Desulfosediminicola ganghwensis: one gene and its partner. Each later gene encodes a partner of the first gene's protein in a complex. Links are inferred from orthologs where the notes say so. Each region holds a gene or a part of one and is shown on either strand. Other genes may lie near its edges.

What was found.
Region 2: the proteins of dnaB (region 1) and dnaG are in contact, whole or in part, in a crystal structure (PDB 2R6A), measured with the Geobacillus stearothermophilus proteins. The link is inferred for Desulfosediminicola ganghwensis from one-to-one orthologs. Residues at the interface, in WP_033016901.1 of Geobacillus stearothermophilus: Ser13, Glu15, Ala16, Gln18, Glu91, Leu92, Asp94, Ala95, Val96, Pro97, Thr98, Ala99, Ala100, Asn101, Tyr104, Tyr105, Ile108; in WP_049624496.1 of Geobacillus stearothermophilus: Lys456, Leu457, Leu458, Pro459, Ala460, Asn463, Ala464, Leu467, Leu535, Leu536, Ile537, Ala538, Gln544, Glu545, Asp548, Tyr549, His552.

The regions. Positions count from the first base shown.
Region 1 is NZ_CP050699.1:3,372,736-3,379,847, forward strand. The notes cover bases 4,230-7,112. They hold dnaB (replicative DNA helicase), read right to left. Parts: upstream 6,421-7,112; coding sequence 5,038-6,420; downstream 4,230-5,037. Other genes in these bases: leuS (leucine--tRNA ligase), read right to left, coding at 4,230-4,958; rplI (50S ribosomal protein L9), read right to left, coding at 6,608-7,063. Also shown: FCL45_RS14295 (leucyl aminopeptidase), read left to right, coding at 1-600; tRNA dihydrouridine synthase DusB, read right to left, coding at 731-1,666; LPS assembly lipoprotein LptE, read right to left, coding at 1,819-2,352; more of leuS, read right to left, coding at 2,466-4,229. UniProt on the Escherichia coli protein: The main replicative DNA helicase, it participates in initiation and elongation during chromosome replication. Travels ahead of the DNA replisome, separating dsDNA into templates for DNA synthesis.
Region 2 is NZ_CP050699.1:5,575,854-5,584,331, forward strand. The notes cover bases 1-2,943. They hold dnaG (DNA primase), read right to left. Parts: upstream 2,413-2,943; coding sequence 589-2,412; downstream 1-588. Other genes in these bases: FCL45_RS23950 (sigma-70 family RNA polymerase sigma factor), read right to left, coding at 1-341; FCL45_RS23960 (hypothetical protein), read left to right, coding at 2,704-2,943. Also shown: more of FCL45_RS23960, read left to right, coding at 2,944-3,438; FCL45_RS23965 (ABC1 kinase family protein), read left to right, coding at 3,753-5,444; FCL45_RS23970 (FAD-dependent oxidoreductase), read right to left, coding at 5,541-7,253; FCL45_RS23975 (triose-phosphate isomerase), read right to left, coding at 7,654-8,406; FCL45_RS23980 (DUF167 domain-containing protein), read right to left, coding at 8,375-8,478. UniProt on the Escherichia coli protein: RNA polymerase that catalyzes the synthesis of short RNA molecules used as primers for DNA polymerase during DNA replication.

The DNA of each region.
Region 1 (7,112 bases):
ACCATGCAGGCCATAGCAGATCTCAAACCGGATGTGCATGTGATAGCGCTTATCCCGGCAACAGACAATATGAGTGGCAGCTCGGCACTCAAGCCGGGTGATGTGATTCGCCATTACAACGATGTAACCGCTGAGATTGTCAACACAGATGCCGAGGGAAGGATAATTCTGGGCGACGCGCTTGCATACGGCATAGAGAAGTATGAGCCCGATTGCGTAATTGATGTGGCCACTCTCACCGGTGCGGTGATTATAGGTCTCGGCCATCATCATAGCGGTGTTCTGGGAAATGATGATCAACTGGTTGATGGGTTGATCGATGCTGGCCAGACCTGTTCCGAGCCACTGTGGCGTCTGCCGCTGACCAAGGAGTATGAAAAGCAGATAGAGTCTGACGTGGCCGATATTAAAAATACCGGAGGGCGTGATGCCGGAACTATTACCGCCGCTGCATATCTGAAAAACTTCGTAGGGGACACTCCCTGGGCTCACCTGGATATAGCCGGAACCGCATGGGACTTTACAGAAAAGAGTTATATTCCCAAAGGGCCATCTGGTATCGCAGTTCGGACTCTGACTGAGTTTATCTGTAAGAAGTAATAGAGGATTACGTGCCCCGCCTGAAAAAGAGTTGGGGCATCTTCTATCTGGTGATACTACGTCTCATTTTGAGAGCTGAGAAGTGTTTTTAACCTCTTACTTCTTACCCTTTTTGAAGTAAGAGGTTCAACTATCTCGATAAAGACGTGTCCATTAAAACCTTCAGATTTTCGAAGCTTGGGCAGTCGTATATTGCTTTTCTCATTTTAGAACTGCCAGGCAGACCTTTAAAATATCTGCCAAGATGGTTTTTAATGCAGCCGATCATTCGTTCAACCGGCAGGAACTGTTCCATAAGCTCCATGTGTCTTTGGGCTCCCTCTAGAATCGCACGTTCGTTGACTGGTCGGCCCTTCTCAGAAAACACCCAGGGGTTGCCGAGTGCTCCCCGACCGACCATAACACCATCGCAGCCGGTCTCGGCCATCATATCAATGCCGTCCTGATACGTTTCGATATCACCGTTACCAATGACCGGGATAGAGACAGCTGCCTTCACCCTGGTGATCATGGTCCTGTCAGCAAGGCCTGTAAAACCCTGGGCCCAGGTTCTGCCATGGATGATCAGTGCAGAAGCTCCGGACCCTTCAGCCATTCTGGCAAATTCGACAGCATTCTGGTTGCTGGCGGTGGGGCCGGATCGAAATTTAACAGTGACTGGCACCTTGCAGTTGGCCCTGACCTTCAGAATAATCTGTTCGGCAGTATCAACCGTGGTCATAAGGGCTGCACCGGCGCCGCGCTTGGTTACCTTCTTGACTGGGCATCCCATATTGATATCTATCATGTCGGGATTATACTCACTCATGATGCCGGCAGCCTCTCCCATAACATCGGGTTCAGCGCCAAAAAGCTGAAAGGCTACAGGCTGTTCGGCTTGAACGGATTGCATCATGGAGATCGTTTTTTCCTGCCTGAAGGCGAGTCCATGGCAACTGATCATTTCAGAAACGCAATAACCTGCGCCAAATTCTTTGCAGAGCAGGCGGAAAGGAAGATCGGTGTATCCGGCTAGTGGGGCCAGCACAAATGGGGTGGAAAAATGCAGATGGTCGATACTGAGCATTGTAAAAGCGGTATAAAATTCAGGTATCCTGCTCAAGGCAGGAAGTGAACTAACATAGAGTTAGTATAAGAAACAAAAAACCTGATGTCGCCATGCTGTTTAAAAAAATGGCTGGCATCAGGCCTCTGTTAAAACAAAAGAAGAGCAATGAACTACTGTTGCTGTGCGATCTCCAGTTTAGGTAATTGCACCAACGCTCTTTGATAAATCTTCTGAGCCAGGTCATCGACGATGATATCCAGAGCTTTCTCTCGGTTGGAACGATTGCTTTCAGCTGAGTCACCAATCAGGTAATCCTGAGTCCAGACCTCTCCGGGCTGCTCAAGGACAATAGTTTCCGAGCCGATATCTTTCATCACATATCTGGTCTTTAAACGAACCTTGACCTCCGTTGCGTCGTTGCCTGAACCGTAGGAAAGGGTGGGCAGATCAATGGAGACGATCTCACCGGCAAGAATGAGGTCTGCACCTTCCTGATTCTTAGAGATTTTTATTGAACCGGATTTTTGAAACCAGCGAACAAGCGCCTGGTAAATATCGTTGTCAAGGCCGAGCTCACTGGTACGATTTTCCCAGGTCTTGAGATAGATTACTTTTTGGGGACCATTGTAAACATATGGGTTACGATAACCGCATGCGACAATAAACAACGCGACAAACGCCAGAAGAGGAACGTATCGGCTCATTGTTTTCAACGAAGTTCTCCCTGTATTGGATTTAAATGTTCGAGTAAAAGAAGGATGATTAATCAGTGGATTGCAGTGCTTATTTTGTACCTGCAATCCACAAAATCTTAGTCTTAAACGACAATATTCACAAGCTTCTTCTTGACCACAATAGTCTTTTTCACCTGCTGACCATCGATGAATCGCTGAACATTGGCATCAGACAGGGCGAGTTCTTTGATTGCCTCATCATCAATATCCGCAGGTACCTGAAGGCGGGATCTCACTTTTCCTTTCACCTGGACGACGATGGTCAGCATATCCTCTTTGGCTGCTTCTGCATCATATGATGGCCAGGGTTGGTCATCAACCAGTGAGGTGTGGCCAATTTCCTGCCACATCTCGGCGCAAAAATGAGGAACCATTGGTGAGAGTAGAATCAACAATGATTCAACTGCCTGAAAAACAGTACCGGCTTCAGCCTGGGCATCTTTTTCGGGATCGGTGACACTCGTCATGGTGTTGAACAATTCCATACCACCACTAATCGCGGTGTTGAAGTGGAAGTTGTTCTCAATATTCTCACTCACCCTTTTAATGGTCTGATGGGTTTTGCGATGCAGGGTACGCCCGGTGTCACTTAACTCCGCGGGAAGTGCAGGCTGTTCCTTGAGTTCAGGGCGGGAAGTGATGAACCTGTAGACCCTGTTCAAAAAACGTGAGCAGCCTTCAACGCCCTGGGAGTTCCATTCCAGATCTTTCTCTGGCGGAGCGGCGAAGAGGCTGAAGAGACGAACTGTGTCGGCACCATACTCCTGAATGAGGTCATGTGGGTCGACCACATTACCTTTTGATTTAGACATTTTGGCGCCGTCTTTAATTACCATGCCCTGGGTAAGCAGGTTGGTAAACGGCTCGTCTACGTTCAGGTAACCGAGGTCTCTAAGCACTTTGGTGAAAAAACGGGAGTAGAGCAGGTGCAGGATGGCGTGTTCAACTCCGCCAATATACTGATCTACCGGCAGCCAGTGTGACGCTTTCTCCTTGTCGAGCGGGGCATCGGTAAAAGCCGGGCAGGTGTAGCGAGCGAAGTACCAGGAAGATTCCACGAAGGTATCCATGGTATCTGTCTCGCGCCGTGCCTTGGCCCCGCAAGTGGGGCAGCTGGTCTCGATGAAGGATGGACGCTGGTGCAGGGGTCTGCAGCTTGCACCGGTTTCATCTTTATCTTCAGGCAGCATTACCGGCAGTTCCTCGTCGGGGACCGGCACGATGCCGCAACTGTCACAGTGGATCATTGGGATCGGAGCACCCCAGTAACGTTGACGGGAGACACCCCAGTCACGCAGACGGTAGGTGATGTGCGGCGAACCGAAACCGTTTTGCACAGCATAATCTATAACTTTTTTCTTGGCCTCTTCAGACTCGACGCCATCGAACTGACCGGAATTCACCAGAGTACCGCCAACGGTGGAAGCGTTCTCCATGGTTGCGGGATCGAGGGTCTCACCTTCAGGAATAACGACCGGTTTGATGGGCAGATCATATTTACGGGCAAACTCAAAGTCACGCTCGTCATGGGCAGGAACAGCCATCACCGCACCCGTGCCGTACTCGATCAGGACGAAGTTGGCTATAAATACAGGGACTTTCTCTCCGTTGTACGGGTTGATGCAGTACTTGCCGGTGAAAATACCTTTTTTGACCTGCTCGTCTTCTGGAGTTTGCTGCTGTTTTTCTTCCAGGATTTCAACGATAAAATCACGGATTTCCTGTTCATTGTCAGCGCCTGAAATAAGTGTATCTACCAGCGGGTGTTCTGCCGCCACCGACATAAAGGTAACGCCGAAGATGGTGTCTGGTCTGGTGGTGAAGATTGATATCTTCTCATCCATACCATCAACCTGGAAGTCGCAGGCGAGACCGGTGGATTTGCCGATCCAGTTTCGTTGCATGGTCAGAACTTTTTCGGGCCAACCGGTCAGTTGGTCAAGGTCAGCCAGGAGTTCTTCTGCGTAGTCAGTGATCTTGAAGAACCAGCCATTCATCTTGCGAGGCTTAATCGCCTGGTCGCAGCGCCAGCAGAGACCGTCAATTACCTGCTCGTTGGCGAGGACGGTCTGGCAGTTGTCACACCAGTTGACGGTGGTGGTCTTCTGGTAGATAATCCCTCTCTTGTACATCTCAATGAAAAGGATCTGCTCCCATTTGTAGTATTTGGCGTTGCAGGTTGCGATTTCGCGACCCCAATCGTACGAGAGGCCGAGCTGCTGCAGCTGATTACGCATGTAATCGATGTTCGAATAGGTCCAGGCGGCAGGATGGCTGTTGTTTTTCTGGGCAGCGTTTTCTGCAGGTAAACCGAAGGCATCCCAACCCATCGGATGGAGCACATTGTAACCTTTCATGCGCTTGTATCTGGCGACAACATCACCTATCGAGTAATTGCGAACATGGCCCATGTGAATTCGGCCGGAAGGGTAGGGGAACATCTCAAGTACGTAATATTTTTCCTTGCTGTCGTCCTCTTCAGCCTTGTACTTCTCTGATTCCGCCCAACTCTGCTGCCATTTCTCCTCAATGGCTTTGAAGTCATATCTATTGCTTTTAGTCTGACTACTGATCATAATTCTTCCTCGATAGGGATATGGAATGTAAGGTGCTACCGTATTGCGTGTCATTATCAGTGACAGCCATCAGATTATATTAGCTCTGATAATCAGATTCCTCGTCATTTATCAAGTTTTCAAATCTGGTAATAGTATTATTGAAATGCAACTTGACTGTTCCTGTCGGACCGTTACGCTGCTTACCGATAATGATCTCGGCAATACCGCGATTTGGGTTGTCTTCCGCCTTGTTATACACTTCATCACGATAAATAAAGGTGATGATATCGGCGTCCTGTTCGATTGCACCGGACTCACGCAGATCACTCATCATCGGCCGTTTATCGGTACGACTCTCAAGAGATCTGTTCAGCTGGGAAAGGGCAATGACAGGAATGTTATGTTCTTTGGCGAGCGCTTTCAAAGATCGAGAAATCTCACTGATTTCCTGGGTTCGGTTTTCTGTGGAATCCCTGCCTCGCATCAGCTGAAGATAATCTACGACTATGAGGCCAATGTCATATTGCGCAGCAAGTCGGCGAACTTTAGCACGCATTTCAAGAACCGAAATAGCTGGTTGATCATCAATATACAGTGGTGCTTCCGAGAGCATACCCACTGCACGTGTGAGCTTTGGCCAATCTTCATCATGAAGTTTACCGGTTCGCATTCTCTGGGAATCAACTCGGCCTACGGAACTCAGCAAACGCATTACCAACTGTTCCTTGGACATCTCGAGACTGAATACAGCAACACCAATTTTTTCTTCAATCGCAGCGCTCTGAGCAATATTCATTGCAAAAGAAGTCTTACCCATAGAAGGGCGGGCCGCCAGGATAATGAGGTCGGAGGGTTGAAGGCCGGCGGTCATTTTGTCGAGCGTGGGGTAGCCAGTTGGAACACCGGTAATAAGCTCCTTGCGCTTGAAAAGTTGTTCGATTGCGGCAAAGGCATCGGGAACAATCTGCTTAACAGGAGTAAATTTCTGGCCGCTCTTGGAACCGGCAATTTCAAAAATCGCCTGCTCCGCCTGGTCAACAAGAAGATCTATCTCTCCCTGCTCCTCATAGCAGCGGGAGGCAATATCGGTGTTGACTTCAATCAAACGCCTGAGGATGGATTTCTGGCGAACGATTTTGGCGTAGGTGGCAATGTTGGCTGTGACGGGAACGATAGAGGTAAGCGTTGCCAGGTAGGCGGCACCTCCAACCTGTTCTAACTGATTGCGGTCATTGAGCAGGTTGCTGATGGTCAACAGATCCTGTGGCTCATTGGCCTCAAAAAGGTCAATCATCGCCTCGTAAATGATCCTGTGTGCTTCCCGATAAAAGTCATCGGATTTGAGAATTTCGAGGACGGTACCAAAGGATTTGTCCTTGAGCAGGATCGATCCAAGAACGGATTGCTCAGCCTCAAGATTCTGAGGCGGCACTCTCTTCGAAATAGAGGATTGTTGCGGTGGAGGCGCGAATTCATTCATAGTCATGTGGCCATTAAAAGATGTTAAATTTTAACAGCTTAAAAGAAAAACACACCATGCAGGCCAAGCCTGTATGGTGTGTTTCGTCATAGCTGTACACAGCCGGACACTCTATTGCATTGCGGCCGGCGGTACACGGTATGTTCTGCTGAAACTGTTCGAGCAGTCACCCGGCGTATCGGCAGGATTATGCTTCGCTGGATGCGCGCACAACCTTAACGGTAACCTCGGTTACCAGCTGAAAGCCAACCTTGACCGTGACAGAGTTTTCGCCAAGAGTTTTGATCGGATCGGGAAGTACGATCTGTTTCTTGTCGATGACAACACCCATTTCTGCAAGTTTAGCGCAGATATCGGCATTGGTTACTGAACCGAAGAGACGCTCGTCTTCACCGGCAAGCTGCTCGATTACGATCTCGCGACCAGCAATCTTCTTGGCGAGAGCCTCTGCTACCTTACGCTCCTCAGCCAGACGTGCTGCTATTTCCGCCTTGTTCTGCTCGAGAACTTCGAGGTTCTCTTTGGTGGCGAGAACCGCTTTGCCCTGGGGCAGGAGGTAGTTGCGGCCGTAACCGGGCTTGACGGTAACGACATCACCCTCTTGACCAATCGAGCTGATGGTTTCCTTTAAGATGAGTTCCATTTTTAACTCCTTGTAGTGTGTATGTAAAATCAGTTCTGATTATGCTGTG
Region 2 (8,478 bases), 2.2 Mb from region 1 along the record:
TTCAGCTCCTCATCATGACTGAGGAGCGTGAGCGTTCCCATCTCACGGAGATAGATATTCATCGGGTCTATGGAATGACTTCCATTTTTACCAGCTTTGGGTGAGCGCGCAGCCCTGCGCTTCGCTCCTTTACGACGACCAGCCACTACTCCGACCTGATTTTCTTTATCAGAACCGGCTGCTATGTCATCCGGTACGTCATCTTGGAAACCGTTCCCTCTTCTATCTTCGTCTGAACCAAAGATCCCTGTTAAATCATACATCGCAGGATCATCTTCATTTTCATATGAATCCTCATCCTGTTCGTACTCATTATCATTTGCGCGTTCATCGTGATTCATGAAATTCTCCCTGATAGCACAGAAGCCTACCGATAGTGCTTCTATGGAAAATCTCTTCTTTTTCCCTTAATGGAAATTTCCACTTTCTCCTCTAGTGCTCAACGAAACCATCGCTATTCCTTTAAGCACAAACATGCATCCTAACAATGCACACCATTGAAGCAAAATGTCAAGAATATTTCCTTCAATTCTCCATCGCAAAAAAAACAGCAGAAACACAGTTAGTAAAATAAATATCCGAGCTGGCTTATAATTCCGGCCCCTTGAGTTCTCTGTCTATATTCTGTTTTTTTTGCAGTAACTCCTGAAGTAAGGAAAAATCCCCACCAGTCTTCATCCCGGAGATTTGATCAAGCAATTGCCTGGAAGCACGTTGCAACCTGTAGACACGCATCCATTCGAGCAATTCCTCTGCTTCAGCACCAATCAGCGAATCAGCCTCATGTTCATCCCCTGCGTCAGGAGCCTCAAGCAGCAGGTCCGACACAAGTTCCCGCTCGGCTCCCCCCGGCAGCTTTGACAGCAGTTCCTCCGGTTCAATCTCGCCGTGCTCGGCAATCAGCGATCGCAACTGCAGAAACAGCACCTCCCCAACACTTCCGGCTATACACTCCCGCAATCCGCCATCTTCAAGGCGACCGAGGTACGAGGGATTGAGAACCATGAATTCCACCAGTCGCCTCTGTGATTTCGACAACGGCTCAATCTGCTCTACTGCCCGCATTACCGGTGGCTCCGGTGGTGGCGGCGGAGCTTCCTCCACTGGAGGTGGTACCGAACGGTCCAGCATGGAATCAAGCTGTTCGGCTGAGATACCAAGCTGCTCGGCAAAATGAGTAATAACAACAGTCCGCTGCAATGGTGAAGCCGCAGCTTTTACCAAAGGCCGCAATTCTTCAACAATCTTACTTTTACCATCCAGGGTAAGGCCATATTCCTTTACCAGCTGACCGAAAACAAATTCAGGCAGAGTCTCCGCCCCGGCGACCAACTCCTCAACGGCCACGAGCCCTCTTTCGCGCACAAAGGTATCCGGGTCATGTCCTTCAGGCAAAAGTGCCACCCTGCCGGAAACCTGTTCTGCCAGAAAATGGGGAACAGAACGCACCGCAGCCTTCACCCCTGCTTCATCACCGTCGAATAACAGTACTATTTCGTCACAGAACCGCTTCAGTAAGCGAAGCTGCTCGCGGGTAAGTGCTGTCCCCAGCGGTGCAACAACGTTTTCACACCCATTGCAGACAAGGGAAATAAGATCGAAATTTCCCTCGACAATTATTGCCTGGTTCTTCTTGCGAATAGCATCTTTTTGTTGATAGAGCCCAAGCAGAAGCTTGCTCTTGTTATAAATTCGGCTCTCCGGGGAATTCAGGTATTTCGGTTGACCTTCGCCGATGATACGACCGCCGAAACCACACACCTGACCACTGATCTCATAGATTGGAAACAGTACACGATCACGGAATCTGTCGTAAACCCCGCCTCTGTCGTTTTTCACGGAAAGGCCGGCTTCAAGGGATGCCTTCTTTTCACTTTCGGTCAGCTTGTCGGTGAAATAGTCCCAGCCTTCCCCCTCCACCGATGGCGCATATCCTATGCCGAAGCGGGTAAGAATGTCTTTGGGGATACCTCTTTCAGTCAGGTATGCTCTGGCGCCGGCAGCCTTGTCAGTACCGAGATAGCGGCTGTAGAGCGCTGCTGCCTTTTCACTGACCGCATACATCTCCTTTTTAAACTGGTCCTGCTTTGCCTGCTCGGCTGAGCGTGGCCGCTCAGGGAGAGCTATCGAGTATTTGGCTGCAAGCTCCTTTAAAGCTGATGGAAAATCGAGGTTGTGATACTTCATCATGAATGAGAAAACATCACCAGACTCCCCACAACCAAAACAGTGAAAAAACTGTTGCCCGGAATGGACCGAAAACGAAGGTGTTTTCTCGCCATGAAACGGGCAGAGCCCAAGGTATCGTGCACCACTTTTTTTCAGATCGACAACCTCGCCTATGATCTGTACAATATCAGCGCGTTCTTTGACCCGGGCTACTATATCTTCTCGTGATTCGTTTATTGCCATTTTTTATTTTCACTTGGGGAATTACGTCTCGCATCGTGCCATACTGCAAACGTTGCAATAGAGTACCAGGATTCTTTTTTCCTGTGGGGAGCATATCAGCGCTATGAGGCTGAGTAAGCAACGAAGTCAGGAAATCGGAGTAAATATGCTCTGGTCAACAGGTTAAGCGCGACTGGGCACTAACTGCTCAACTGCCAGCCCATAAACATATCACGGGAGGTGTGTTTACGCATGCCCTTTCATGACTGCAACTTCTCAGGCAGCAATACATAATCTGGTTAATGCACCGATATGGAAGATATTACACAGGTCCTGGCTTTCCAGGTAAAAAAGGATATGGCGGAGCGCTATTTCGGCTTTCGCAAGCGAATCGAAACCGACACCATCAATTACAAGCAGATGGTCACACAGTCAGCCGTGCAACTTGAAAACAACCTGGGTACCTCCCTGGTTCGCATCTATATCCTTCTTCAGCGTCGTGAGCTGATTACTGAATTTATCCATTTGATCGGGCTCAAAACGCCCCCATATTACGAGCCGTATACCGTCGAGTCCCCTACCATAAAAAAACGCGTATTCCAGGGCCTGAACTACAGAGGGTTAACCCAAAAAAGAGCGTACAAAAACATGCTCTACGACAGCTATTGTCAGCTCTACGAATATGCCTCTGATTATCTTGAAACCTTTCGGAATCTCCAGGAGGAGCATGAGACAATTCAAGAGGAAATAGCGCACTTTTACAGAAACAACGACATCGACACCATTCTGCAATTCCTCCGTCGGCTCGATCTCTATTCCGACGAACATTCCTCCAGCCAGCAATATCAACAAACCCCATCAAACTATCAGAAGTTATCCGACCAGATCAAGCTTCGCCCCCCCTTGCCTCCAGGTGAATTACTCCCCACTTTCCCGCCGCTTCCGCCACCGAAGTCTATTCGAAAAAAGCTCGATAAGCTCATTGACAAAGCCATTCCCTACGAAAAGCCGTTCAATCTGCGAATGCTTACCCGGGAAGTCGGATAGCCACTCAATTTCACAATTGATCCCGGCAGCTGTACCTTTTCCTTTGCGCGAGACCATGCAACCCGGCAAAAAGGACGACAGCCTTTTCAGTGGCCCCTGCTGTCGCTATAATTAATAAGAATCAGCCCTTTACACTGGACCTCTTTTGGGTACTTGCAACAATACTCAGCAATTTCAGTAACAAAACATTGTATGTTGCCAAGCAGAAAACCCTGGCGGAACAATCAAATTTCGTGTGAAGGTAACTGTGGTACTTTAATAACATTCTTTTCCAATTCATTTGCTCGCAACATCTTTTACTTCTCCTTCTCATTATGAAGATAGGCAATATAAAACGCACCATCCGCAATACCAAGCGCCTCGCCGAAATCATACGCGTTCTGTCCCGTTTCGGTTTTCAACAGGTAGTTCTCGATACCGGAATATACCGGTTACTCGACCTGGTCAAAGAAGACGTTGACACCAGCCTCAGCCCCTCTGCTGCCGACCAGCCCCGTGCCGTCCGTTTTCGTTTGGTTCTTGAGGAGCTGGGACCAACCTTTATCAAGATTGGACAGATCCTTTCCACCAGGCCTGACCTCATCCCCCCTGAATGGGCAGATGAGTTGAAAAAACTGCAGGATCGCTGCACCAACGTCCCATACTCAGACATCCATAATGTACTTATAGAAGAGTTCCCCCAAGGGCTCGAAACTTTTTTTGAAAAAATCGATGAAGTACCTATGGCGGCGGCCTCCCTGGCCCAGGTACACAAAGCGGTAACAAACGAGGGTGACGAAGTTGTGCTCAAAGTGCTGCGCCCGGGCAGCCGCAAAATGGTTGAGGAGGATACCTCTCTGCTGGAAGGCCTGGCACAACTGGCAGAGCAATATTTCTACGATCTTGGATACAGCCCTACAGCAGTTGCCAAGGAATTTTCCCGCGAGTTGCTCAAGGAAATTAATCTGGTCCATGAGGGGCAGTCCACCGACCGGTTGAGAAGATATTTTGCAGACGACCCCACCGTGTCATTTCCCAGGGTCTATTGGCAGACCACTACCCGCAACGTATTGACCCTTGAAGAAATAAAGGGGAGAATTGTCTCCTCACTGACTCCAGGCGACCTTTCTGCCCAGGAGCGGCGGACTCTCGTTTCCAGAGGTACGGATGCCGTTTTCGCCCAATGCCTGCAGTTCGGTTTTTTCCATGCCGACCCGCACCCTGGCAATATCATCCTCAAACATGACAACACCATCTGTTTTATCGATTGCGGCATGACCGGCCAGCTCGACAAACATACCACCGACCAGCTCATAGATCTTGTCGCGGGGGTAATAAAAGCTGATATCGATAAACTCTGCAGGGTAGTCATCGAACTTACCGAGGCGGACCCTGCAATTACAGACCGCAGGGACTTTCGCACCGACCTGCAACATCTTATTTCCCATTTCCAGAGTAATGAACTGAAAAATCTCGATATCGCTTCCCTGCTCTCCGAGTTTTTCAAAATGCTCCAGCGCTACAAGATCAAGTGCCCCGGAGATCTCATTCTGCTCACCAAAGCCCTGACGACCATTGAGGGCGTTGCCGAGCAGTTCGATCCTGAATTCGATGTCATCTCCCACGTGGAGCCACGTATTCAGGAGATCGTCATCAGCCGTTACGGCTTAAATGCCCTTTACGGCCGGCTGCAAAGAACCATGAGCGGCTACCTCGAACTCTTCGAGAGCCTGCCCTCCGATCTACAGAGGTTTCTCGGCTATTTTCGCCATAGCCGCTTCACCCTCAACCTCGAACTGAAGCGACTTGAACATCTTGCCGATAAAATCGATCTCTCCAGCCGCATCATGGGCATGGCCATGATTATTGCCGCGCTGATCGTTGGTTCTTCGATTCTGATTCTCGCCGACAGCCTTGCCAGTAAACATGGTATTTTCGGTACCTTGGGTGTAATCGGCCTGATCCTGGCCGGAGTGAATACAGCGGGCTTTATTGCCTCCTTTCTGTTACCCAGAAAAAAGAAATAGCCCGCCAATATTTTTTTGTAAATCCCAGTCCTATCGATACGGCCACCATACCATCAAATCAAACCACAGCAGCCATTCATCGGCAGGGGCTGGTTGCTAAACTGCCACAAAATCCGGCTCAATGACCCTAATCATGGCATATCCACCCTGAATGATCCGGGTATTTGAGATACCCTGCGAATCGAGGTAGACCTGTGCCTCATAAGCTCTTGGGCCCGTATCGCAGAGAATGGAGATGTCTTGGTCGACAGGAATTTCCCTGGCTCTTTTGCGCAGCTCCGACTGAGGGATATGTAACCAGCGACTGCCATATTTTTCTTTTCCCGCACTCGACTCACGATCACCCCGGATATCAAGAACCGTAGTCCCGTTGTCGGCAAATCTATCCAGGAACTCAGGTACATCAATAGGCCTGTTCATGCCGCAAAGGATATTATCCAAAGCATTACCTGCGTTATTGACAACATCCATGGCCGAGGCAAATGGCGGTGCATAGCCGGTTTCAAGGCAGCAGACATCGTCAACGGTGATACCGTGCTCCAGCAACACCGCGAGAGCATCAACTCTTGCCTTCACTCCGTCTCCGTTCTTTCCAGCTGCCTGAACACCGAGTATTTTTCTAGAGTTACTATCTGCTATAAGCGTCATGTAAACGAGCTCGGAATTGGGGTAGAAATGGGCATGATCGGCCTGTGAGACCGTGGCACAGACAGGATCATAACCGGCATCGCGCGCCTTGGCTGCTGTAAGCCCTGCTGTACACACGCCAAAATCAAAGATCTTTATGCAAAACGTCCCGACAGTACCGCGAAAATACCCCATCCCACCAGCTATATTGGTGGCGATAATTCGCCCCTGTCGATTGGCAAGTGACCCAAGAGGCATCGGCATCTTCTGACCGTTAACATGATTGGTCAACTCTGCACAGTCGCCACCCGCATAGATGTCAGGATCACTGGTTCGCATCCGCTTGTCGACGACTACTCCGCCGCTTTGACCAATTGAAAGTCCGGCGTTGGCTGCCAGCTTTGCATTTGGGCGTGCACCCGTGGCAAGAATCACCAGATCACAGGTATATTGTTCCCCACCGGCATAAACAATCTGCTGACCACTCGTGGCATCCGTCTCTATCTTGCTCACGGTTGTCCCTAACCGGACCCGAACCCCTTTGTCCTCAAGCTCCCTTTTGGCAATTCTGGCGATATTTTTGCCCAGGACCATTGGCAATACTTTTTCGGCAACTTCAATGAGAGTCGTTTCAACTCCCCAAAGATCAGTGAAGGCTTCTACCATCTCCACACCTATAGCACCGGCACCGATGACCACAGCGCTGCCGATTTCGCCCTTTTTCATCTTGTTCTTCACCTGCTCTGCATGGTGCAGGTTGGTAACCGTCATGACTTTAGGAGAATCTATGCCAGGAATGGGAATACGAAAAGGTTCGGCGCCGGTTGCCAACACCAGGGTATCGTATTCCATCACCCCTTCTTCACCGTTTCTGAGATCCCTGACTGTAACTGTTTTTTCTTTCCTGTTGATTGACAGAGCCTCCATCTCCGCACGGATATGCACTCCTTTGCAATCTGTAAAAAAATCCTGATCGCGTACCGCGTGGGCTGTGGTCGAATAGAGATCCTCAAGGTCATTGACATCTCCACCCACATAATATGGGATTCCACAACCTCCATACGAGAATAAATTATCTCGTTCAATAACGGTTATCCTGGCCTCTGGATCAAGCCGGCGTAAACGACATGCAACCTTGGGCCCTAATGCGACTGCTCCGATAACGAGTATTCGTTTTGACATGCAACCTCCTTTCAGGTCAACCTGCACAACTACCGCAAACTGGTCGGTCGAATCCTGTTATCCGGCCTTCCGGTCCATTCCAATTGAATCAGAAACAGCCTCATCTTAAGTCTACATATGCACAAAACCAAGAACTTTTTCACTCCTTTTCTATTTACATGTAACTTTTCTCAAAAACCCAATAATATAACAATATTAATTATATACTGCATTGTGAGACATCCCGAGTACAGATACCACAATGTCAGGTTTTTCGAAGTGAAAGTGTATCTTATATTGCGGGAAGAAATTAGTGTATGTCTGAAGCGACGTAGAGATGGGGTTGCTGCGTACCTTGAGATAACGATTTATACAAGGGTCAGTTGCAGCAACCCGGATCGGGCAAGGAGGAGGGCGGGAATTAAGCAGCTTTGGAGACGATCCTCAGAAAGGAGCTGGCATCGAGACTGGCTGAACCGATAAACAGGCCGGAGACATTACCGAGGCGGAAATACTCATCTACACAGTCAGCTGTGAGAGAGCCACCATATATTACAGCTCGATCCGGATATATTCCCCTGATGAAATCAACAGATTCGGCAACCTTCTCCGGAGATTCGGGAATCCTGAAGCTGAGAGCATCCACCGGCGAGTAGGCAATGATGATATTCTCGTTTTCGATATCAGAGAGCGCGGTAAGCTGGGACATGGCATAGGGCTGATCGACACAAACTATCGGTCTGATCCCGGCATCAACGGCCTCGGCGACCTTGTTGGTTACATCGAGGGATTTTTCATGAAAGTATCTGCGTCGCTCAGAGTGACCGACTATAACGAAATCAACAAGCCCTTTGAGCATATCTGCTGCCACAGCACCTGTATAACTCCCCTTGGGGAAAGGCGAGACATCCTGGGCACAGAGATAAAAGTTGTCGAGTTTCAGGCTGTCCAGGTGCTTTCGGACATTTTCAAGACATAAAAAAGTGGGGGCTACGATAACATCAACATTTTCGGAAGCCTTGTAGCCTTCGGCAAACTCATCGAGCCATGCTTTTGCCTCATCGCTGTTCTTGTAACACTTCCAGTTGGCAATTACCAGACGATGACCGGAATGTTCCGGAATATCTTTTGGTTTGGGTGTCTCATTTTTTAAGAACCGATTCAATATACCCACGGATTTCCTCTTCAGTTATACCGCTGATTGCAATGGTCTTACGACGGGAGGTATGGCCAGAACGCAACTGAA